One region of the Brevibacillus sp. NRS-1366 genome, then DNA from elsewhere that is predicted to be linked to it. Evidence: riboswitches for the same ligand, from Rfam matches in the RefSeq annotation. Region 1 holds a riboswitch; each other region holds the start of a gene.

Evidence for each region. Region 1 has a riboswitch for S-adenosylmethionine ahead of mtnK (S-methyl-5-thioribose kinase). Riboswitches for the same ligand answer to the same signal wherever they lie in the genome.
Region 2: it holds a riboswitch for S-adenosylmethionine, as region 1 does, so the genes downstream of both, ACIFQN_RS29585 (pyridoxal phosphate-dependent aminotransferase) here and mtnK (S-methyl-5-thioribose kinase) in region 1, are expected to answer to the same signal.
Region 3: it holds a riboswitch for S-adenosylmethionine, as region 1 does, so the genes downstream of both, ACIFQN_RS14190 (homocysteine synthase) here and mtnK (S-methyl-5-thioribose kinase) in region 1, are expected to answer to the same signal.

Annotation. Positions count from the first base shown of each region.
Region 1 covers NZ_JBITPN010000021.1:88,770-106,892, forward strand. Annotated here, with positions in the region: gene ACIFQN_RS14670 (polysaccharide deacetylase family protein) at 1-435, shown strand, start outside; gene ACIFQN_RS14675 (cupin domain-containing protein) at 516-971, opposite strand; gene ACIFQN_RS14680 (amino acid ABC transporter ATP-binding protein) at 972-1,700, opposite strand; gene ACIFQN_RS14685 (heavy metal translocating P-type ATPase) at 2,170-4,095, opposite strand; gene sppA (signal peptide peptidase SppA) at 4,388-5,353, shown strand; gene ACIFQN_RS14695 (RDD family protein) at 5,386-5,886, shown strand; gene ACIFQN_RS14700 (CAP-associated domain-containing protein) at 6,050-7,063, shown strand; gene ACIFQN_RS14705 (hypothetical protein) at 7,112-7,297, opposite strand; gene ACIFQN_RS14710 (MFS transporter) at 7,386-8,573, opposite strand; gene ACIFQN_RS14715 (ABC transporter ATP-binding protein) at 8,612-10,696, opposite strand; gene ACIFQN_RS14720 (ABC transporter ATP-binding protein) at 10,718-12,460, opposite strand; gene ACIFQN_RS14725 (GNAT family N-acetyltransferase) at 12,638-13,195, opposite strand; gene ACIFQN_RS14730 (DUF3888 domain-containing protein) at 13,507-14,214, opposite strand; gene mtnA (S-methyl-5-thioribose-1-phosphate isomerase) at 14,608-15,648, opposite strand; gene mtnK (S-methyl-5-thioribose kinase) at 15,645-16,874, opposite strand; SAM riboswitch class I at 17,024-17,169, opposite strand; gene ACIFQN_RS14745 (anti-sigma factor) at 17,262-18,123, opposite strand, start outside.
Region 2 covers NZ_JBITPN010000051.1:81,733-84,381, reverse strand. Annotated here, with positions in the region: gene ACIFQN_RS29590 (MFS transporter) at 1-1,238, shown strand, start outside; SAM riboswitch class I at 1,360-1,486, shown strand; gene ACIFQN_RS29585 (pyridoxal phosphate-dependent aminotransferase) at 1,586-2,649, shown strand, end outside.
Region 3 covers NZ_JBITPN010000020.1:111,677-114,325, reverse strand. Annotated here, with positions in the region: gene ACIFQN_RS14195 (hypothetical protein) at 201-443, opposite strand; SAM riboswitch class I at 559-666, shown strand; gene ACIFQN_RS14190 (homocysteine synthase) at 760-2,064, shown strand; gene ACIFQN_RS14185 (3D domain-containing protein) at 2,189-2,649, opposite strand, start outside.

The DNA of each region.
Region 1 (18,123 bases):
ATTTACAAGGCGGGGCATGAGATCGGCAATCACGGCTACCACCATTATGACCTGAACAAGCTCACAGAGCATGAGGTCTACGAGGACATCAAACAAGGAGAACGCTCTATTCTTAGAACGACTGGCATTTTGGCACAATATTATCGACCTCCCGGCGGTGTCATGACACATGACGTAATGAACGCCGTGCAATCCAGTGGCTATGACGTGATCCACTGGTCGGTCGATCCTAGGGACTGGTCGCTGGCTCGAACGGCTTCGGTCATTGCCAAAAGTGTGAAAAGCAATGTTTCTTCCGGCGACATCATTTTGTTTCATGACGGCGGACTGAACCAAAGGCAAACAGTAGCCGCCCTTCAAGAGCTCATCACGGATCTGCGCTCACAAGGCTATCATTTTGTTACCGTAAGTCAATTGCTGGATTCCGCCAAGTAGTAACATGATTAGGGCACCAGAAGCTCGTCTTGAATGAACGAAGCATTTGGTGCCCTGGTACCTTAATTTGGTACACGCTATTATTTATTTGGTTCCGAATCCCACTCCGTGAAAGCTTCCGTTCCTTTGAACATCTTTTTTTCTTTTCGCAAAAAGTAGACATCCTCATCCGGATAGTATGCTACGTCTCCCTCGACTTTTGTGCCTAAATCGAGAATCTCCAATACTTCATTGCCCGTATTGATAAACTGGTGAGCGATGTTTTTTCCCGCAGGTTTAGCTACAAAGCTACCTTTTGTGACAGGGTACTCCTCACCATTCAAACGCAGTGTACCTGAGCCCGCCAAAATCAGGAAAAATTCTTCTTGCAGCGAGTGAGTGTGGTACTTGGTGCTTTTGGCTCCAGGCTGCACCTTATCGATATTTGCATAGAGCTTTTCGCTGCCCGCCGCTTCCCCTAGGTAGAGAGTTGCCATACCCAGGTCCTCGTCGACGAAATCAGCTGGAATCTGATTCAAGTGAATTGGTTTTGTCATTTATGCCAGCACCCTCCCCAAAAAGGATCGTAATCTTTCATTTTTTGTATCAGCAAAAATGTCCGCTGGTTTTCCTTCTTCCATAATAACACCCTGATCCATGAAGATCACCCGATCTCCCACCTCTCTGGCAAAGCCCATTTCGTGGGTGACGACAATCATCGTCATGCCTTCCCTGGCCAAGTTTTTCATAACGGCCAACACCTCTCCGACCAGCTCTGGATCAAGAGCGGAGGTTGGTTCGTCGAATAGCATAACCTTTGGATTCATAGCCAGAGCTCGTGCGATTGCCACCCTTTGCATCTGGCCTCCAGACAACTTTTCGGGGTACACATCCGCCTTATCTTCGAGACCTACCTTTTTCAAGAGAGCCAAACCTTGCTGACGGGCTTGATCCTGCGCCAATTTGCGCACTTTTACCGGAGCCAACATGACATTTTCGAGCACGGTTTTATGGGGAAACAGATTAAAGCGCTGAAACACCATGCCTACGTCTTCCCGTACCTTGTTGATGTCGACCTTAGGATCAGATAAATCGTGCCCATTGATAACGACCCGCCCGCCGGTAGCCTCCTCCAGCTGATTGAGGCAGCGTAAAAAGGTACTTTTTCCTGAACCGGAAGGCCCGATGACGCAAACCACTTCACGCTCTGCCACTTGGGTGGTAATGCCCTTTAAGACTTGCAGGTCACCATAATTTTTTTTCAAGTCCGTCACTTGGATAATCAAGGACGTTCCCCCTTTGACCGATGATTTCATGTTGCTCGTTCTTATAGTTTACCGCAATAGTGGGAAAATTGCATGAATTATCAGAAGGGGGGGAAATGCGCATTGGTCGGGCTGTAGGGGAGGAGAGGAAAACGGAGAAAACGCTCCAGCTTCTTGGGTCACCAGCCAGGAAGATTCACTGCACGTCTCCATTACAAAAGCGAAACCGCGTCCAAAGTAGCCGATTCATGGGGCTTCTCAGAGGTGGACGCTTAAAGGCGTGTTTCGCTTTTTTCATTGCGCCTCGGTAGCGACCCAAAGAGCTTCGCTTGTTTCTCCGTTTTCCTCTCACCAGCTTTTCGGTTGCCCATGCTTTTTGAGGGATCATCCAAGAGACGTAAGGATAACACACCGATAAAGTAATAAATATTTCACTATATGAAAAAAACCAGAGAAAAATCCTCTGGTCTCATAACGGTTGCCGTACTTTTTACCCTTTGGATGCTGACAGCTCGCAAGCGCCTTTTCTTGTACAGATTGTGGTACAGGAATCGCAAAAACCGGATGACGGGGTCATTCGCTTCTCTTTTTGTTTTTGCGCCAAATAGTGAATGAGGCGTGCAGAATTGAGAACGACGAGAACAGAGGTCGCATTGTGCACAAATGCTCCTCCCACAGGGCCGAGCAGACCCGTCATGGCGAGGACAATTGCAACCGCATTGATCGCGCTGGAGATAATCAGGTTTTCACGGATGACACGCAGTGTTTTGCGCCCCAATTGCACGGCATCTGCTACTTTGGAAACATCATCGGTCATGATGACGATATCTGCCGCTTCTGCAGCGATTTGCGTACCGCCTGCCCCCATCGCGATGCCGACATGGGCAGAAGTCAATGCTGGTGCGTCGTTAATCCCATCACCTACCATTCCGACTACGAGGCCGCGCCCTCGATATTCCTCCACGCGCTCGTATTTCGCTTCCGGAAACTGCTCAGCGAATACTGTAGTCACTCCTGCCTGCTTGGCGATTTGCCCGGCAGCCCCTTTGTTGTCGCCTGTCAGCATCGCAATCTCGCCAACACCGTGCAAGCGCAAACGATCAATGGTTTCACGCGACTCCGTTCGCACTCGGTCTGCCAGCGAAACCATTCCGATCAACTTTCCGTCCCTGGCTACAAAGACAGCGGTATGTCCCGCTCGCTCCTGCTCTTCCTGCAGTGGCTGCAGCTCATTCGTCGCCACCCCCATTTCTGCAAAAAATCGGCGGTTCCCAACGAGCACCTCGAGCCCTTCGATTCGGCCTGAAACACCATTACCAGGATGCACGAGGAACGATTCCACCTCTGGCAGCTCGATATTCCGTTCTTTTCCTGCCTTGACGATCGCTTGTGCCACCGGATGCTCTGAATGATGCTCCAGCGCTGCAGCCAGACGCAGTACATCTTCCCCAGTTTTACTGTGAAGTCTGGCTACACCTGTCACTTGCAGCTTTCCTTCTGTGAGTGTGCCTGTTTTATCAAACAACAACGCATTGACGAGACCGATTTGCTCCAAAGCCACGCCGCTTTTAATCAAGATGCCATGCTTGGCGGCACTGCCGATTCCGGCCATGATCGCAGTTGGCGTGGCAAGCACCAGTGCACAGGGACAAAAAACGATGAGAATCGTAACCGCACGAACCAGATCCCCTGTAAACAGATACATCAGGATGGCGAGCGCGAGACTGCTCGGAACAATCCAGGCTGCCCATTTATCAAGCAGGCGCTGCACGGGAGCTTTTCTTTCCATCGCTTCAGCTACGAGTCTGGTCACTTTAGCAAAAGTCGTCTCTTCTCCTACACGCTGCGCTGTTACTTCCATGATTCCATTCGTATTGATCGTGCCCATAAATACCTCGTCGCCCGAGCGCTTTTCGACTGGCAACGATTCTCCTGTCAATGCTGCCTGATCCACCGCAGCTTGCCCGCTCGACACAACCCCATCGGCAGGGACTTTTTCCCCCGGTTTGACCAAAATGACATCACCGCGTGCTACCTCTTCAAGTGATACCTCCACCCAATCGTCCTGACGTTTTACCCTTGCTGTTTGCGGAGCCATTTGCATCATTTCTTCCAGGGCAGATGCTGCGCGAGCGACTGTACGGTTTTCCAGCCACATCCCGATCATCATGATAAGAGCCACTTCCCCTGCGGCAAAAATCTCACCAATCCCGACAGCAGCTACAATTGCAATCGTTACAAGCACGTCGCTGTTGACGTTGCGTTCATGTATCAGCTCCTTGCATGCTGTCCAGGCAATCGGGATACCGCATAAAAACACGGCCAGCCAAGATGGATCCATCCCCCACAGCTCTCCGTACAACCAGCTCACAAGCAAACCTAAACCCGACACGATCATGGCTGCTTTTTGCATCATGCCTACCATCTCCCTTTTTATAGATGTACAGTTCAGCAGGAATCTGGTTGAGAAAGAGAATCAGACTTATTTCCCCCGTAAAAACAGCGGAAGCTGCTGCCCGAAGGCAACAGCGTCCCAATTGATAATGATTATCCATATCTTTTCTTAGGCGAATTCTTTTGTACCAGGGAAATAAATTTATACTTATTCTAATTTGATATTGATTTTTCGTCAATCCCTATTTTTCCATTGCCTGTCCCATGCGTAACGATCGCACTCCCGGTTCATGCTAAGGGTGAGGTGGTTTTTCATGCATCGAAAAAAATGGATCGCACTCACTGTCGTTTTAGTCGTCTTCATCGCGGGTATCACAGTCGAAGGAGCCTCGAGCAGCTATGCAGCACTGAGAGATCATCCCGGATTTTCATGGGAGGAAACGGTCGTCTCAGGCTCGGGCAACAATAAAATTGTGCAGCTCTTTGTCAACGGCGTCATTTCAGGGACACAAAATGCTGCCAGCGTTCCCACCATGACAGAAATTTTGAGTGAACAACTGAGACGTGTGGAGGAAGATGAATCAGTCAAAGCATTAGTGCTGAGAATCGACAGTCCTGGCGGAGAAGTCGTAGCCACCGACGAGATTCATGCCAGACTCTTGCGCCTCAAACAAATCCGCCATATTCCCATTGTCATCAGCATGGGCTCGACAGCAGCATCCGGCGGCTATTATTTGGCAACCGCGGGAGATGCCATATTCGCGAATCCCAATACGCTGACAGGCAGTCTCGGGGTTATTTTTCATCTGTTTAACTACCATGAAGCGGCAAATAAACTGGGAGTTCATCAGTATGCGATTAAAAGCGGGCGGTTCAAGGATATCGGCAGCCCCTCTCGCCCCTTGACTGACCCTGAGCGCCACATCTTTCAGACGTTGGTTAATGAGAGCTATAACAAATTCGTCGATGTGATCGTAAATGGCCGCAATCTCTCCCGCCAGCGTGTATTGGAGATCGCAGATGGCCGAGTTTACTCCGGCGAGCAGGCAAAACGCCTGGGACTGATTGACCAATTCGGCGATCTGGAAGAAGCGACACGTTACGCCCTTTCTTTGTCCGGCGCAGAAGATGCCATGGTCGTTCGTTATGCGGACCTGCCCTCTCTTGGCAAGCTGCTCTTTACCATGAAACAGCATTGGTCCAATCCTGATCCGTTGGGACTCGCGCGTATTTTGGAACGAGAAAGCTCTCCTCGTCTGCTGTATCAATTTATGCCATAAAACTTTTTAATAAGAAAAAGGGGGCACATGTCATGAATGAGAGACCCTTTGATCCGCACGACACCCGAGGGCACGTCCTTCCAGAAAACTCGTATCCTGCCGATACCCTACCGCACTATCAGTTTGCCGGGTTTTGGATTCGGGTCTGTGCAACGCTTCTTGATTCCCTTTTTTTGATTGGGATCAGTCTACTTATTTTCAATCCGTTACGTCGTGCACTTGGTGTTTCCGACTACGTGTTTTCGCTGATTGATCTCATCGAAGTCTTATTTGATTTGCTTTATATGGTTTTGCTCACTTGGGTGAAGGGGCAAACACTAGGAAAGGTCATTACGGGAATCCGCGTGATCAGCGCCCGCCAAGCACGCGCCAATTTGAGCGCGGGACAAGTCATTTTGCGTGAAGTCATCGGAAAAATGCTCGCTTCCCTTCCATTCGGACTAGGCTACATGTGGGTCGGGTGGAATCATAAAAAGCAAGGCTGGCACGATCTAATCGCCAAAACCTATGTTGTCTGGGAGCGCCGAACATGAGCCAAAACCACTACTAAAGACCTGTTTTCTCGTGTGTATCCAGGCAGATGCAGTTCTCTCGTTAGCTGAGGGGGCTGCATTTCCTGCCTTATCCCTATTGTTGAATCCAAACCATGTCGATACAATTTTGGGAATGGCGAAAACAACCCGAGGAGGTAGAATTATGCTTAAAAAAAGAGTAACCAGCATCCTCGCCGCAAGCCTTTCTCTGGCTTTATTCGGTCAACTTTCACCGGCCTTTGCAGTAACTACATCACCCGCTTCGACTTCACAGCAAGCCGCGACGAGTGCTATTTCCGTTTATGGAATTCACTTAGGAATGAGCACGGCCCAAGTGGAACAAATATTGGGCAAGCCCGTTCGCAAAGATCCCAGCCACACGGGAGTAGAATGGTGGATTTATAACAAAGATCTCAATAATTACATACAAGTCGGTATTCAAAATGCCAAAGTGGTCACGCTGTTTACTAATGGTGCCAAGCTAAATCTAAAAGGTGTCACCATCGGAACAACCACGACTGCCCTGCAAAATGCATGGGGCGCACCAAAAAGCACCCTCGCCATTACGCCCACACTCAACATTAGCAACAATACGATGAGTCATCCTACATACATGCTGAACAATCAGACAGTTACTTTTTCGATTGATCAGTTGGGAGGAAATAAGGTTGCAGGCGTACGCATTTCGACACCGGAGCATTTTGCCACGATTGCAATGGGGCTGATGTATCCCATCACATACACACGCCTGCCTGCCCAGCCGCAATTGACTGATGCACAGATCAAACAAGCAGCACTCGCTTATGAGAAAGAAAGCTTCGATTTGCTAAATGTAGCCCGAACTCGTGCCAAGCTGCCGATTCTCTCCTGGGATGAGAAGGTCGCGACTGTAGCAAGGTCTCACAGCAACGACATGGCCCAAAACAATTATTTTAACCATACCTCGCCCACTACAGGTTCGCCCTTCAATCGCTTGCAGCATGCAGGAATCCTGTTTGGTTACGCTGGAGAAAACATTGCTTATGGCCAGCTGGACGGGATTGAAGTTCATATCGGCTGGATGAACTCCGCCGGTCACCGGCAAAATCTGCTCAACGACAAATTCAAGCAGCTCGGTGTGGGAGTAGTGTTCAAGGAAGGCCGTCCCTACTACACGCAAAACTTTGTGACCAGGTAAAAGGGAATACACAAAAGACACGCCCATTTGTATGCCAGGCGTGTCTTTTTATTGCGTTTTCTGCACCTTTACTTGTGGTGCCTTGGGAGCCCCAGGAGTCGGACCATCTTCTGAAAAAAACGGGATGATCACCAGACTAAGCACGAAAAATAAGATCCAGATGATTCCACGCTTATAAATGCACGGAGTAAGCATGGGGACAACCCCTCCACTAACTATTCTACTTACTATCATTACGCTTCCCCCCCGTGCGCCCGTTTATGCTTTTTTCACAAAAAAAAATAGCACCTTCTTTTTTCGAGGAAGATGCTATTCCTGTCGCTCAATTGCCTTGCTTTTGCAATTGCATCGGGTAACGATCTTTATCAGACTTGGCTTGACGATAAAACAGACACGTGGCTGCAAAAACGATCAACAGCGCTCCCATCAACCAGAATATCGTCCAGGGCTCCCATATCTCCATCAGCACGCCATTCACGTTTGGAGCCAAAATACTTGCGACACCAAAATTGATACCAGCGATGATCCCTGCTGTAGGCACCATGGACCCAGGCAATAAGTCCGCCGAATAGGCAAGCCCGAGCGAATAAAAGGAACCAACCGCTGCACCCGCGATAGCAAGCAGCACCATCATGATATAGACATTTTCCCCAGCTAGAGGGAACAAGAAGAAGGCTATCCCGCCGACTACAGCGCAGACCAGCATGACTTGTTTACGTCCGATCCGGTCACTCCATGAACCAAGAGGCATTTGCAGGATGACACTTCCCACCACAAATGATGGCAATATGACCGATACCCATTCAATAGACAAGCCTGTGCGCAGTGCATATACCGGGAAACTGCCGTTCAAGGACGTTTCCATAAATCCGTACAAGAAGGAAGGGATCAGCGCGAGCCAACCTACCCGCAAAACAGTCGCGTATTTATTTTGTTTTTTCTCTGTCTGTTTGATCTGTTCAGGAAACTCGTTCTTCATTCGCGCCAAAAGCGCAAACGCAACCGCATACAGTACGAGCAGCATTCCAAACGGTACCCAAATCCCAAAAGGCAACAGATTCAAGCCCAGGGGCCCAACACTAAAACCGACTCCGTAGGCCAATCCGTACATGGAAAGATCTCGCCCACGTGTTTGCGGCGAAGCGATTTTGGTCACCCACATCTGGCTGGAGTAGTGCAGTCCGGAGTCGCCAATCCCCATCAGCATCCGCAAAACAAACCAGACAACCAAATGGCTAAAAAGCGGAATCAGTGCTGTAGCTATCGTCAAAAGCAGCATCCCGATGAAAATCGTGGAACGGTAGCCAATTCGTCTCAGCGGTATCTCCAACCAGGGAGAAATCAGCACCATCCCAATGTAGAGGGCAGCCGCATTCAGCCCATTCATCACGGATGATACGCCTTGCTTCTCTAATAAGACCGCCAGTAATGGAATGCTCAACCCCTGGCTAAGTCCTGCTATTGCAACCACTAAAATCAGCACCCAAAAGGTGTATCGTGTTGAAGACATGGTGCCTGACTCCTCTCCTATCATCCTCTATCTATGTTCTATGTTACTTCCAATGCACTCCCTTGCTGTAACTGGTACATTTTTCGATACAGACCATCTTGTTCCATCAGCTCTTCGTGTGTACCCCGCTCCGATATCTCCCCGCGGGATAAAACGAGAATCTGATCCGCGTGCTGAATCGTAGACAAGCGGTGGGCAATGATGAATGTCGTCCTTCCTCTGGACAGCACATGCAGTGCCTCCTGGATGGCCAGCTCTGTCTCGCTATCGATGCTGGCAGTCGCTTCGTCCAAAATGAGAATAGCAGGGTCTGCAGCCAGCGCACGTGCAAACGAGATCAATTGACGCTGTCCTGCCGACAAGGTCATGCCGCGTTCGACCACCGGCTCGTCATAGCCTCCTGGCAATTGTCTGATGAATTCATCCGCACGCACTGCTTCGGCCGCCGCTCTGACTTTTTCATCTGTTATTGACTCATTGTACATCCGAATATTAAAGCCAATGCTTCCGGTAAACAAAAACGGGTCCTGCAGTACCAATCCAACGTGCTCACGCAGTACCTGCGTATTGATCGTTATCATGTCTTGCCCATCAATCAAAATTCGTCCTTTGTTTACCTGATAAAAACCGAGCAGCAGGTTCATCAGCGAGCTTTTCCCTGAACCGGTATGACCGACCAGCGCTATCGTCTGACCAGGCTTCGCTGTGAAGGAGACGTTTTTTAATACGAACTCCTCGGCGTTATACGCAAAGGATACTTGGTCAAAGACCACTTCCCCACGCGGCCGCTCGATCTGTTTTCCATGGGCCTCTACTTCTGGCGCGGTGTCCAGGATTTCAAAGACGCGTTTGGCCGAGGTCGTAGCCTGCGCCAACTGCGACAAACGAGTCATAATCATGTTGATCGGCTCGAAAAACCGCCCCATGTAATCGACGAAGGCAAACAACGCACCAAAGGAGATTGCGCTGTGAAACGAGGTAGAACCGAAATACCAAATGATCAGGGTCAAGGAAATTTTCCAGATCAGATCTACCGCCGGTCTGAGCAAAAACGATTCCAGGTTGATTTCTTTCAGGCGGACCTTGAAGTAGGCTTCATTCACCTGGGCAAATTCGTTTTGCACGCCCTTCTCGCGACGAAACGCCTGTACGATTGACATGTTCTGAATCATTTCGTTGATCGTAGCATTCATATCGCTAAGACGTGCACGAATACTCGCATAGTAGCGAGAGCTGTATTTTTGATAAAAGAACACCAGCAAGACAAGCAGAGGCACCGTTAAGCAACAGAACAGGGCCAGCTCTGGCTGCAAAATATACAAGGCAATCAAAATACCGATTAAATAAAGCCCATTCTGCACAAAGGTACCAAGCACACTCACGTACAGCTCGCGAATGGCCTCCGTATCATTGCTCACTCTCGAAACGAGTGAACCCACCGGTGTCTTGTCAAAGAAAGAAACAGGAAGCTTTTGCAAATGGATAAACAGCTTCATCCGCATTTGCTGGATAATGCGCTGGGCAATCGTCTGCAACCATAAAATCTGAATATAATTGAATCCTGCCGACAACAGGATGAGCACCGCATACCCCACAGACAGCCACACAATCGGCAGCACATCGCTTTGGTACATCGCCTTTACTTCCTCGGCCGACAGCCTGATGCCGGTAAAACTGGTTGCAGCATCAGCCGTACCCTCGCCTACGATTACTTCTACCCGCTCCCGTCCATTTTCAGGTGCGACCTGCACAATCTGCTTTTCTTTATTCTGGCTCACGTTGCCAGAAACCAGATAATACGCCGTGCCTTCCGCAAGGACCGTCACCTGGTTCGCTCGGAGACCTTCTGGAGCAAAGCCCGCTTCGTCCAATAAATCTTCCCGAATATAATACTTTTCGTTGAGGGAAACACCCACATTTGCAGGTGCCTGCGGTCTTTCATCAAACTCATACCAGGGCTTCTGAATGCCGAGGATATGATTATCAATCATCACTTTGGCTAAAAAAGGTCCTGCCAATTCAGCACTGGTCCCAAGCAATAACAGGAGCAGCGCCCCCATTACTTGCTTTTGAAACGGCCTGGCGAAATCCATTAGCCGTCCCCATACATTTTGCTCGCCCATGAAGCGCTCTCCCTCCTTTCACTAACCGGTGACATCCTGCTCCATCTGCTGACGGCGATACTGCTGTGCGTACCAGCCGTTTCTCGTCATCAGCTCGTCATGTGTTCCCCGCTCTACGATCCTGCCTTCATCCAATACCAGAATCAATTGGGCGTGCTGCACTGCAGACAGGCGATGTGCCGTAATTATCGTTGTTTTGTTTGCGCGCTCCTGTCTTAAGTGACGGAGGATGCTTTCCTCTGTGCGGGCATCCACCGCAGAAAGCGAATCGTCCAATATCAGAATGTCCGCATTGATCAGCAGAGCCCGGGCAATGGAAATCCGCTGCTTTTGCCCTCCTGAGAGCGTGACTCCCTTTTCCCCAACCATCGTCTGCAGACCTTCGCGGAACTGCTCCAGATCACGTCCCATTTCTGCCAGCTCCAGTGCACGCAGCACTTCTTCGGAAGAGGCATCAGGACGGCCAAACGCGACGTTCTGGGCAATCGTTCGTGAGAAGAGCAGATGCTCCTGAGGAACGTACCCGATTTTTTCACGCAAGGCATCAAAGGAAAGCTGTTCAATCGCTACTCCCCCAACAAAAAGGGACTCTTCATTCATCCGATACTGATGCAAAAGGGAACGACAAAGGGTCGACTTCCCGCTACCGGTACGTCCAACAATCCCAAGCGTCTCTCCTTCTCCCAGCGTGAATGATATATCTGAGAGCGCCGGCTTTTCCGTTCCCGGGTAGCAAAATGAAAAGTGCCGCGCTTCCACCGTATTTCTTGTCACGCACGTAATCGGATGTTCGGGCTCCGCTACATTCGGCTGTTCCACTAATAGTTCTGAATACCGCTTGTGTGAGGCACCGCCACGCTGCAGCACATTCACAAGCCAGCCAAATGCGAACATCGGCCAGATTAACAGCCCGAGGTACAAATTAAAGGCAACCAAATCGCCCAATGAGATGGAGCTGTTGAAAACCAGATAGGTTCCATACCCAAGACCAATCAAAAAACTAAAGCCGATGATGATCCCAATAGTCGGCTCAAATAAGGCGTCGATCCGCGATACACTCACATTTCTTTCCAACGTTTTCTCGCTGACTCGCCGATATGCCTCCACATCGGCCTGTTCCTGCACAAAAGCACGCAATACACGCACACCCGACACAGATTGTTGGACGTGGTCGTTCATCTCGCCAAATGCTTCTTGAGCCAAATAAAATCGATCATGCAAAAGCTTTCCGTAATATGCTGTCGACCACGCCAAAAAAGGCATCGGGATCAGAGCAGCCAGAGTCAGCTTCCAATCGATGACTGTCACCATCACACCCAAGGTCAACAACGTCATAAACAAGGAGTCAACGAGCGTCAACACTCCCGTACTGGCCGTCTGTTCAATCGCGGGAATGTCGTTGGTGGCGACAGCCATCAGATCGCCGCTACGTTTGCGATGATAAAATGACGGTGACATCCGGGTCAAATGGGCAAATAACCGCTCACGCAAAGTGCGCTCCAGTATGAGTGCTCCACCGTTCAGCAAGTACCTCCAGATGAAACGCATCACGTACAAAAGCACGCCAAGGGTCAATAATATCACCATCGTCTGTGTCAAGGCAGACGCAGTCAGCGAGCTGTTGCGAATCGAATCGACCGTCTCCCCTATCAGGCGTGGAGGCCATAGCATGAGAACATCAATGAAAAACAAAAAAGAGATACCAACTACGTATCGCTTCCAATGGGCGCGAAAAAACCAGGATAATTGTCTAAGTGTCTGCATGCCAGTCACCTCTTTTCAAATACATACTGCTTCGATAAAAAAACCTCTATCGAGGCTTACTCGCAAAGGAACGACCGCGTTCTTCTGATTCACTCAAAAAAGGGCGTGCGAATCGCGCAGCCCCTTTTCGTACCTTCTCCATCGTAATTTACTGAATTTTCCTTGTCAATCTACCTTTTATCCATTTTTTAAATCATGCCACTCTTCACGAAGCAAGCTGTACACCGCGTGATCGACAAAATGGTCATACAGAAATTCATTGCGCCGCAATACCCCTTCCAGTTGAAAACCCAAGCGTTCTGGAATCGATCTGCTCTTGTTATTTTCTATTGCAGCCTGAATGGTTACCTTTTGCAATCCCCATGAACCAAAAATGAGTCGATCTATATAGGTAGCTACCGCATCCGTCATTAAGCCCTTCCCCTGGAACCCTGCGCCGAGCCAGTAGCCTATCGAGGTCTTTTTATTGATCCAATCCAGATTGTGAACACCCAGTGTTCCGGCCAGGCGTCCTCGATACCAAATGCCGTAGTGCGTTCCCTGATTATTATTATGCTGATTTATCGTCATCTGGATAAAGTTGGCCGTATCCTCTACCCGTTTGGTGAAATCCAGCCACGGCAGCCACTCTCGCAAATAAGCCCGGTTGGTATCTGTCAGCCAAAACATCTCGGCAGCATCCGCAGGTTCTAACTGTTTGAGAAACGATTCATCTGTCATGTAAATCTGTCGCATCCCAAGCCCTCCTCTGTTCTCTACGTGGTCTCCAGCTGGAAAATTCCAGATAAATAACGGTTTACGCTGATTATGGTGCAAAGGCAGATGGTTTGGCAAGAAGCTCCTAAGAAAGTGCGGGATATTGCGCCCGCATCTTTGGCTGCGTGTTTGGTCGGGCTGGAGTGGAGAGGAGGAAAAAGGAGAAAACGCTCCAGATTCTTGGGTCACTAGCTTGGGGGTCATCCCTACCCAGCTCCATCGGCCTTCTCTTGGGAGCTTTCCACGAAGCTTTTTGGGAATTACGCAAAATATAACATTTGCAACTTGATTCACCTTACTTGTATTTTTGATAATTCTTCTTTGGTAATATCCCTATGTTCATAGCCGATCTGTTCTACCTCACCGCCACCTTTTATGCGAAAACGAATGGTTTCTTCACCATAGGGGGGATTGTGCGGACCTTCAAATGTCGTTACTTGAACCGTTACAAAAAAAATAAAATGGGTTTCGTCCTTTTCGATACTGAGGACCTTCTCAAATCCCCTATACCACAACTTCCCACTGCCATAATATTGACTAATTGCTTTACTGATAGGTTCTACCATCCGTTCGATAAAAGCTTGTTGTAGCAGGTCTTTCGGAACCGGAATTCTATTGATCGTCTTTTTCTGGACGCTAGCGACCTCCCAAGATTCGTTCACTTTCTTTAATGAGTAGAGAACATTTAAACCGTTCTTTTTTACGAAATGGACATACGCTTTGTCTCCTTTTATATAAAGTCTGGGCTCGAATATCCATTGCTGCTCCCGTCTTAATAGTTCAAAAAAGATTTTTGTCAGCGGCGTAATCTTATTTTTATTGATATTTTCAAGAACAAAATCATCGAGCACTTTTATTCCATATCCATTCAGATTCACATCAAAATATTCCTGAGTCGGTATTCCCTTATTGAAGTTTGGCAGTTTAGCGTTTGTTGACACAGGTACAGATCCAAGAAGAAATGTTAAACAACACAAAAGCAATAACAACTTTTTCACAGTATCACCTCATTGGTTAAATTCCACAAATGGAGGTGATTTTATCCTTTAATCTTCCTGAAGCTCCCAACAGAAGGCAGGAGGAAGAGCTAAAGCTGGCCGAGGAAAAAGGAGAAAAAAGCGAAGCTCTTTGGGGAACCGCCGAAGCGGAGTGGAAAAAGCGAAACACGATTGTAAGCGTCCACCTCTGAAATACACCTTGAATCGGCTGCTTTGGACGCGGTTTCGCTTTTGGAATGGAGCTGGACAGGGATGACCCCTAGCAGGGGCCCCAAGAAGCTGGAGCGTTTTCTCCTTTTTCCTCTCCTCCACCACAGCCACATTAACCACCTAGCCAAAAGACGAGAAAAACGCCCACCTGTACGACAAGGTGGACGTTTGCCTAAACTTGATTTACTTTTTGCTGTTACCAATGTCTTCTGGTTTAAAAATGCCTGTCTCTGTGACGATAGCCGTGATGTATTTGGCAGGAGTCACATCAAAAGCAGGATTGTACACTTTGATATCGTCTGGCGCTACTTGCTTGCCCAAGCCATGCGTAATTTCTTCGGCTGGCCGCTCTTCAATCGGAATATCGTCACCTGTTGGTGTTTCCAGATCGACGGAAGACAACGGAGCTGCGACATAAAAAGGAATGCCGTGTGCCTTGGCCAATACCGCCACGCCGTACGTTCCGATCTTGTTTGCGACGTCACCATTAGCAGCTACGCGGTCTGTTCCTACGATAACAGCCTCTACTTTGCCCTGGGACATGACCATCGCTGCCATGTTGTCGCAGATCAGTGTCACATCAATGCCAGCCTGCTGCAGCTCATAGGCTGTGAGGCGCGCGCCTTGCAAAACAGGGCGAGTTTCGTCGGCGTATACCTTCAGATTCCAGCCGCGTTCCTTTGCCAAATAAAAGGGCGCAGTCGCGGTTCCGTAAGCAGCAGTTGCAAGTGCACCCGGATTGCAGTGAGTGAGAATACCCATACCATCATGCAGCAGGGTCAACAGATGCTCACCGATTGTCCGACATACCTCTGCGTCCTCTGTTTGAATCGCCAGTGCTTCGTCCAGTACGGCAGCCTTTAGCTCGGCTACGGACAGATTCGTTTCTTTTTCTACACGAGCCTTTATCCGATCCAAGGCCCAGAACAAATTGACAGCAGTTGGCCGGGATGTACCCAAGTAATCCGCATGCTTGTTCAATTCGCTCCAAAATTGTTCATGAGAGTCTGCCTCGCTGCCGCGAATGCCAAGATAGAGTCCATAGGCTGCTGCCATCCCGATCGCTGGGGCACCGCGTACTTGCAAATGGCGGATCGAAGCCCACACTTCTTCGGATGTCGTCAAGTTCAAATAAATCGTTTCTACTGGCAGTCGCGTTTGGTCAAGCAGGACTAAGCAATCGTTCTCCCACTTGACCGGCGCAAATTGTGTACTCGTTGTCATACCTTTGCTGCCTCCTGATAATAGCGTGCGGTCACCGTACGGACAATGTCCGTAATGTCTGTTGATTCGTCTACGTTGCCGCGGCCGAGAATCAGCGCTTCACCAATGACCAGCGCCAAGCGTTCTGCTTCTGCGCGGGTTTTGTCGTCCGCGATGGTATTCAGATCAGCCACACCTGCAAGCCCAATCACACGGCGCAGGATTTTGCATCCGGCAAAGCCGGCAGTATCCTGGATTAATCGCTTCACATAGCTCTGCCACAGACCTTCCACATGAGCGCTGCGCTCTTTTGCCTGCTTGTGCCAAAGCTGAACAAACTGGGAGACGAATTCGTTCCAAACATCTTCGACCGTTTCCAATAAGTATTCGCGATACGCTTCCCGTTCTCCTTGGTCTTTTTGCAAACCGTGCTGACCAGCATAGTTGAGCAGCAGATTCGCTATAACCGCACCGATATCAAAACCAATCGGACCGTAATAGGCAAACTCAGGGTCGATGACTTTCATGCTCGTTTCGGTAATGAAAATACTTCCTGTATGCAGGTCACCATGCAAAAGCGCTTCAGCGCGTGTGAGGAAGTCGTATTTCAGCTTGGCGATCTCCAGCTTGAGCGGCTTGTTGTTCCAGATCGCTTCCACCTCTGGGCGAATCAATGGATTGAAATCGTTGGTAGGTGCATTTTCATATGGATCCGTAAAGACCAGATCTTCAGTAATTTTGCACAATTCGGGATTTAGGAATGTTCCGACAAGCGCTTTCTTGTCGTACGGATGTGTCCCCAAATCAGATGTGTAGAACAAGGTCTGCGCCATAAAACGGCCAATCTGCTTGGCAAAGAGCGGATAGCGATTGCCATGGGTCAGGCCTTTGCGCATGATGATATGGTCACCCACGTTTTCCATAACGGTCAGAGCGAGCTCAACATCAAAGTGATATACCTTTGGCACCAAATCCGGCACGTATTTGTGCTGAATCCGCAATGCTTCGCTCTCGATGCGCGCACGGTCTACGGTAAGCGGCCATGATTCCCCAACCACACGTGCAAAGGGGAGCGCCTGCTTCACAATGACGCTTTTTCCTGTAGCTGCTTCACGAATGTCAAACACCAAATTGAGGTTTCCATCACCGATTTCGTGGCTTGTAAGCTCTGCTCCCTCGGTAAACAGACCTGGCAAACCCTTTACGTACTCCACTGCCTCCTGCTCGGTCAACGCGCGATAAGCCATGCTTGACTTCTCCCCTCACTGTCATTTTGATCTATCTCTAGAGGACTGGATATCTTCCCCAGTCATACGGTTTCACTATGCAAAAAGACCTCTTTTCCCGAAGAAAAGAGGTCGCTGTCGTCACGTACAAAATAAACGTGCTCTTGTCCCCCTTATCTTCCAGACTACTTTTGTTTCTGCAGGAATTAGCACCGTGCACGTCGCTTGTCATTTCAGTCGCTGCTCGCGCCTGAAAAGCGTCATGTCGGTTGCCGGGTATCATCGGGCCAGTCCCTCCACCTTCTCTGGATAAGGTATCCATCGTATGCAGTTATGATTTAGTTTGAATCATACAGCCACGTTTCCCTGCTGTCAACACCCTTTTTCGGTTGCCTGCATCCATTTTTGTTACCAACTGTACATTGACCCAGAGGCAGCGGGACGGTCCCAATTCCACCAGTCCACTTTGCCTAGAAAGGCTGCTGTAATGGACTTTTCTTGTTGCAGCTTGAGCAGCTCCTTCGTCGGTCCCGTCAGGACTGCACCGTAAATGCGGACTCCTTTTTCCTGCATGTACTGGTACCGCTTGTCAATGTGGGGCTTGCCCCTGGAAACAAGGCTAAATCCAATGTCATTGGTCAGCCGCTCCTGTTCAGTGAGATACTTCATTTCGTTCAGATAAGCCGCTGCACGTCGGTCCCCTTCGCCATTTACTTGAATGGGGGCATTTCCGTAGTTTAGCTCGCGCTCCGCAAATCCCCAGACGTCGCCTGCTCCAAGCAGACGATTTCCTTCATCAGCATCTCTTTTTGTTACTTCCTGCCCCGTATCGACAGCGAACCAGACCGTATCATGTGTGTCGTAGCTGACATAGCGAGAAATGAGTTGATAGTACTCTTCGTAGGTCAGAAAATGGTCAAAGGAAACCGCCAACTGTGACACCGTACCTTCCGGCAGCTTTTGCATGGTCGTCCAGGCAGGCGTCCGCAAATGCTCCGTCTCATCCAGAGTCATCTTTTCCCCTGTCGGGTAGCGGAAAAAGAGCTTTTGCTCCCTGACCCCGTTTGTCCATTGGGGACTGGCACTGCTTTTCCACAAGATGTTGGTGCTCTCAAAAATTCCGGCATTGCTGACCTCACTCCCTACCTGTTCGCGCAATTCCATGGTGATCTTTCCGTAAAATAAACCGACCTGCGAGCCGCTGCTACCTACAGTGACACCCGGCTGTGTGAAGTTGACCATGTCCTTGGCGACCCGGAACAAATCGTCA
Region 2 (2,649 bases), on a different contig from region 1:
CTGTAACCTGGCTGATTTCGAGCTTCTACTTGGCGGCGACGGTAGGCCAGCCGCTGATGGGCAAGATTGCGGACCTATTCGGACCTCGCCGCGTGTTCTGTATCGGAATGACTCTGGTTATCGCCAGCAGCCTCCTCTCCATTTGGGCGCCGTCATTCGGTTGGCTGCTGGTCTTAAGGGTCTTGCAAGCATTTGGAACCACAAGTGCTTTTCCGGCAGGTCTGTCGATCATTCGCTCCATTTCCGGGACGGTAGACGGCGATGACGGCAAAAGCTCGGCTTCGGCGCTTGGGTTACTGTCCATCACGGCAAACGTAATGGCTGCATTCGGACCTACGCTGGGCGGCCTGCTCGTTACGAATGCGGGATGGCAGTCTATCTTCTGGATTAACATACCGATTGCGCTAGTCGTGCTCATTCTGGCTTTCAGATGGATTCCCGCGGACAGGAAGAATCCATCCTCAGCAGAACGTGGAAGCGTATTTCACTTGCTGGATTTGCCTGGAATTATCTTGTTCAGCGCCATGTTCACAAGCTTGATTTTTTTCCTTTTCTCGCTGGGCAAAGGAACGCAGTGGTGGTTGCTGATCGTCGTTCTGATCGCTGCGGCTTTCCTGATTCTGCGGGAGCTGCGCACAGACAAGCCGTTTCTGGACATAAGAATGCTAACCTCGAATATTCGGCTTGCTTCCGTATTTGTTCAGTATGCCGGCATGAACTTCGTCTTCTATTCGCTCTTCTTCGGTTTGCCCATGTGGCTAGGTCAAGTTAGAGGATATGAAGCGCAGACGGCCGGATTATTAATGCTTCCTTTCGCGGGGATCGGCGTATTGACGACGCCTCTCGCTGTCCGAATGATTCGCAGTTCAAGTTACCGACAGCCCATCATTATCGGCGGTATTGTGCTCGTGATCGGTACGCTCCTCCTGCTTGCGATTGGACCAAATACGCCTGTTGCGATCATTCTGCTCGTTGTAGCAGTCATTGGGATTCCCAATGGAATGTACAACATGGGGCTTTTCACGGCACTGTACAGCCATACGAAAGCGGAGGAAACGGGCGTCGCTTCTGGCTTGTTTCAGACGTTCCGTTCAATAGGCACCATTTTTTCCATCAGTTTGCTCGGGCTTATTTTCGACGGCACGGTGACGACTTCAGGTTTGCATTTTATTGCCGTCGTGACGGCAGGTATAAGCGCCGGGCTCCTGATCGTTGGTTGTTCCAGGAAACTTACTTAATAAATTCCGATCATTTGAAGGATGCAACCCATTTTTTGCCAAATGATATCCGCGCAACTTGACACGCAAACCCCTCTCAAGTAAGATAAAATTGCTAAAAAACATTATATTCCGTGTGCTTTACTTATGTAGAGAGGTGGAGGGACTGGCCCTATGAAACCCGGCAGCGGATCTGATCCATACAGTTATGCCTGGTGGATACAGATGCTGTGCCAATTCCAGCAGGATACATTCCTGGCAGATAAGGACGTGACGAAGCTGATCTACCCCTTTTTCTGTAAAGAAAGAGGGGTTTTTGCAGTACATTGATAAAAAAGCAGGACCCGACAGAAAGGAAATGAAGAAAGATGCGCATTCACCCCTCCGACATGATTGATCGGTTACCGACCCAGTTTTTCGCTACACTGGTGGCAAAAGTAAACAAAGTGATCGCGGCAGGTCATGATGTGATCAATCTGGGCCAAGGCAACCCTGATTTGCCCACACCACAGCATATTATCGAAGAATTACAAGCCCAAGCGGCGCAGCCTCTTCATCACAAATACCCGCCTTTTTCAGGACGACTGGAACTAAAGCAGGCAGTGGCACACTGGTACAAACAAGAATTCGATGTAGATCTCGATCCCGAAGAAGAAGTGGCTATTCTGTTTGGCAGCAAAACCGGTCTCGTGGAAATTTGCCAGGTGCTGATGAACAAAGGGGACGTAGCCTTGGTTCCAGATCCAGGCTATCCTGATTACTGGTCAGGCGTAGCGGTTGTAGACGGTCGGATGGTGATGATGCCACTCAAGTCGGAAAATCAGTTTCTCCCGGATTACAGCCAAATCTCCCAGGCGGATTTGGAGCGGGCCAAGCTGATGTTCTTGAACTACCCGAACAACCCGACTGCGGTCAATGCACCGTTTGAATTTTATGAAGAGACGGTTCGTTTTGCCCGTAAAAATGAGATCGTGGTTTGCCATGACTTCGCTTATGGCGCGATTAGCTACGACGGACAAAAACCTGTCAGCTTTATGCAAGTGCCAGGTGCAAAGGAAGTAGGCGTGGAATTTTACACCCTGTCTAAAACGTATAACATGGCCGGCTGGCGTGTAGGTGCAATGGTTGGCAATCGTGAGTTGGTTCGTCTGATTAATCTGATTCAAGACCACTATTTCGTCAGTCTGTTCGGGGCGGTCCAGATGGCTGCGGCTCGTGCGATGACAGGCTCTCAGCAGTGCGTCCGTGACCTGGTTGCTGTATACGAAGGTCGCCGCAATGCCTTGTACTCGAATTTACACCGCATTGGCTGGCAAGCACAGCCATCGCAAGGTTCGTTTTTCGCATGGCTTCCTATTCCAAGTGGTTTTTCTTCGGTCGAGTTTTCAGATTTGTTACTGGAAAAAGCGCATGTAGTTGTAGCGCCCGGTAA
Region 3 (2,649 bases), on a different contig from region 1:
TTAGTTAAAAAGCGTCAAAAAGGAGAGCAGTCGATTGCTCTCCCCATTGCCTTTGAAACCCCAAACATTATGGGGTTTCTTTCTATTTAACTAGCGACTTTTACTGTTCCACCGTTCTGTCGTTTACTCGTCACCCAGAACGCCATAGGAGGGGGCTTCTTCAGATCGCCCAAAGGATCGCTCTCGCTGTAATCCCACTTTTATATTTTCCCTGCCCTGATCCACGTAAAAATGCGAAAAGATCCGTACAGCGAAGCCAGCAGAAGGCAAAAGAGCATGAATACCCACTTGCCAAATTCATTGATTTCCTTTAGTTCACTCGCATTGTCTATCACATAAAAGCCAAAGTAGATGACGAGCGCGTAACAGAAAACATTGGGAATGATCCATGCGATTCTTAGCGCCAGCTTTTTCTGATTCGTCGATTCATCCTGCAATTTCATTCCTCCTGTCGTCAGGTACGTAAATATCCTCAAAATCCACCCCGATAACTAATAATTATAATTGACAGCAAAGCAATGTTTTTCATACAATTATGACAACAATAACTTACACACTTTTTCATCAAGAGCGGTGGAGGGACAGGCCCTATGAAACCCGGCAACCAGCGTCAAGCGATGCGCGGTGCCAATTCCTGCAGAATCAATAGATTCTGAGAGATGAGTGCAAGCCCGCGTATGACCGGAGCCTTCTTCTTCTCAGGAGAATGCTCCGTTTTTATTTGTCTTCATTCTACCATAGAAAAAGGGAGAGATGATCATGTCGGATCAACAACAATGGAAGCCGGAAACACTCGCAGTACACGGAGGACAAGAGGTTGACCCTGTAACGGGCTCGCGTGCTGTTCCTATTTACCAGACGACCTCTTATGTGTTCCGCGATACAGAACACGCAGCCAATTTGTTTGCACTTAAAGAATTGGGCAACATCTATACCCGGATCATGAATCCGACACAAGATGTTTTTGAAAAACGCGTAGCCCTCCTTGAAGGTGGCGTTGGCGCGCTGGCTACCTCCTCTGGTCAAGCTGCCATTACCTTTTCCATTCTCAACATCGCTCACGCAGGAGATGAAATCGTAGCGTCCAGCAGTCTTTATGGCGGCACGTACAATTTGTTTGCCCATACCCTCCCGCGTCTCGGCATTAAAGTTCACTTTGTGGACCAGTCCAACCCAGAGAACTTCCGTGCTGCTATCAACGAGAAGACGAAAGCACTCTTTTGCGAAACAATTGGCAATCCGCGCATTAACGTCGCCGATCTGCAAGCAATTGCCGACATTGCTCATGAAAACGGCGTTCCGCTGATCGTCGACAACACCTTTGCCAGCCCTATTTTGTGCCGTCCATTTGAACACGGCGCTGATATTATCGTCCACTCCACTACCAAATTCATCGGTGGACACGGAACAGCGATTGGCGGCATCATCGTAGACTCCGGTAAATTCGACTGGAACAATGGAAAATTCCCTGGCTTGACGACTCCAGACCCGAGCTATCATGGCGTCGTTTATACAGAGGCAGTCGGCCCTCTGGCTTATATCATTAAAGCGCGCGTCCAGCTCCAACGCGATATCGGAGCTGCAGTAGCACCGATCAACTCCTTCTTGTTCCTGCAAGGGCTCGAAACGCTGCACCTGCGTATGGAGCGCCATAGCCAGAACGCGCTGGCAGTTGCACAATACCTTGCGAGTCATCCAGCAGTTGAATGGGTCAGCTATCCTGGCCTCGAGGGAGACGCTAACCATGCACTGGCGGGGAAATATTTGCCAAAAGGTGCAGGCGCCATTCTTACCTTTGGCATTCGCGGCGGCGTGAAGGAAGGCAAGGCCTTGATCGAATCCGTGAAGCTGTTCTCCCATCTGGCAAACGTAGGCGATTCCAAGTCGCTGGTCATCCATCCTGCGAGTACTACGCACCAGCAGATGAATGAAGAAGAGCAGGCAGCGGCAGGTGTGACTCCGGGGTTGATCAGGCTGTCGATTGGGACAGAGGCGATTGATGATATTATTGGCGATTTGGAGCAGGCATTGAAGAAGGCTGTAGTGTCCTCTGTGATCTCATAAGAACGCCTGTGCACCGATAAAAAAAGAACTGGGACTGCCGTAGATTACGGCAGTCTCAGTTCTTTTAAAATCGAGCTTTTTTCCTTACATACATTCGTCCGTATGTATGCAGTAATCCTTTCGATTACTTCAGCACATAAACCTGAACATTTTGCGTTCCAAAGTCGCTAGCGTCACTACCAGGCACATAAATGTCCACCCGAGCATTTTTAATTGCTCCGCCGATGTCGGTTGCTTTGGCGATCATGCCTTTTGCAGGAAGGGAGCCATGCTTGTACCCGGTGATGTATACGGTGGAGCCAAGTGGAATCACGGCCGGGTCGACTGCGATCGTACCTACTTTGAGTGGATTTCCGAAGTAATCCACCCCAGCCCATCCGCCGTTTTCCTCCGCTGAACCAGTATAGGCGGTTGCCACAGCTTTAATCATTTTGCTATAAGAGCGAGGTTGACCAGCTGTTGTTTTTACATGATTGGCTACGGGCACCTGGATGTTCTGCCCCAGTCGCAGATTCTGTGGGTCCACCCCAGGATTTGCCTTCTGGACCGATTCCAATGGCACGTTGAACCGTTTGGAAATCAGGT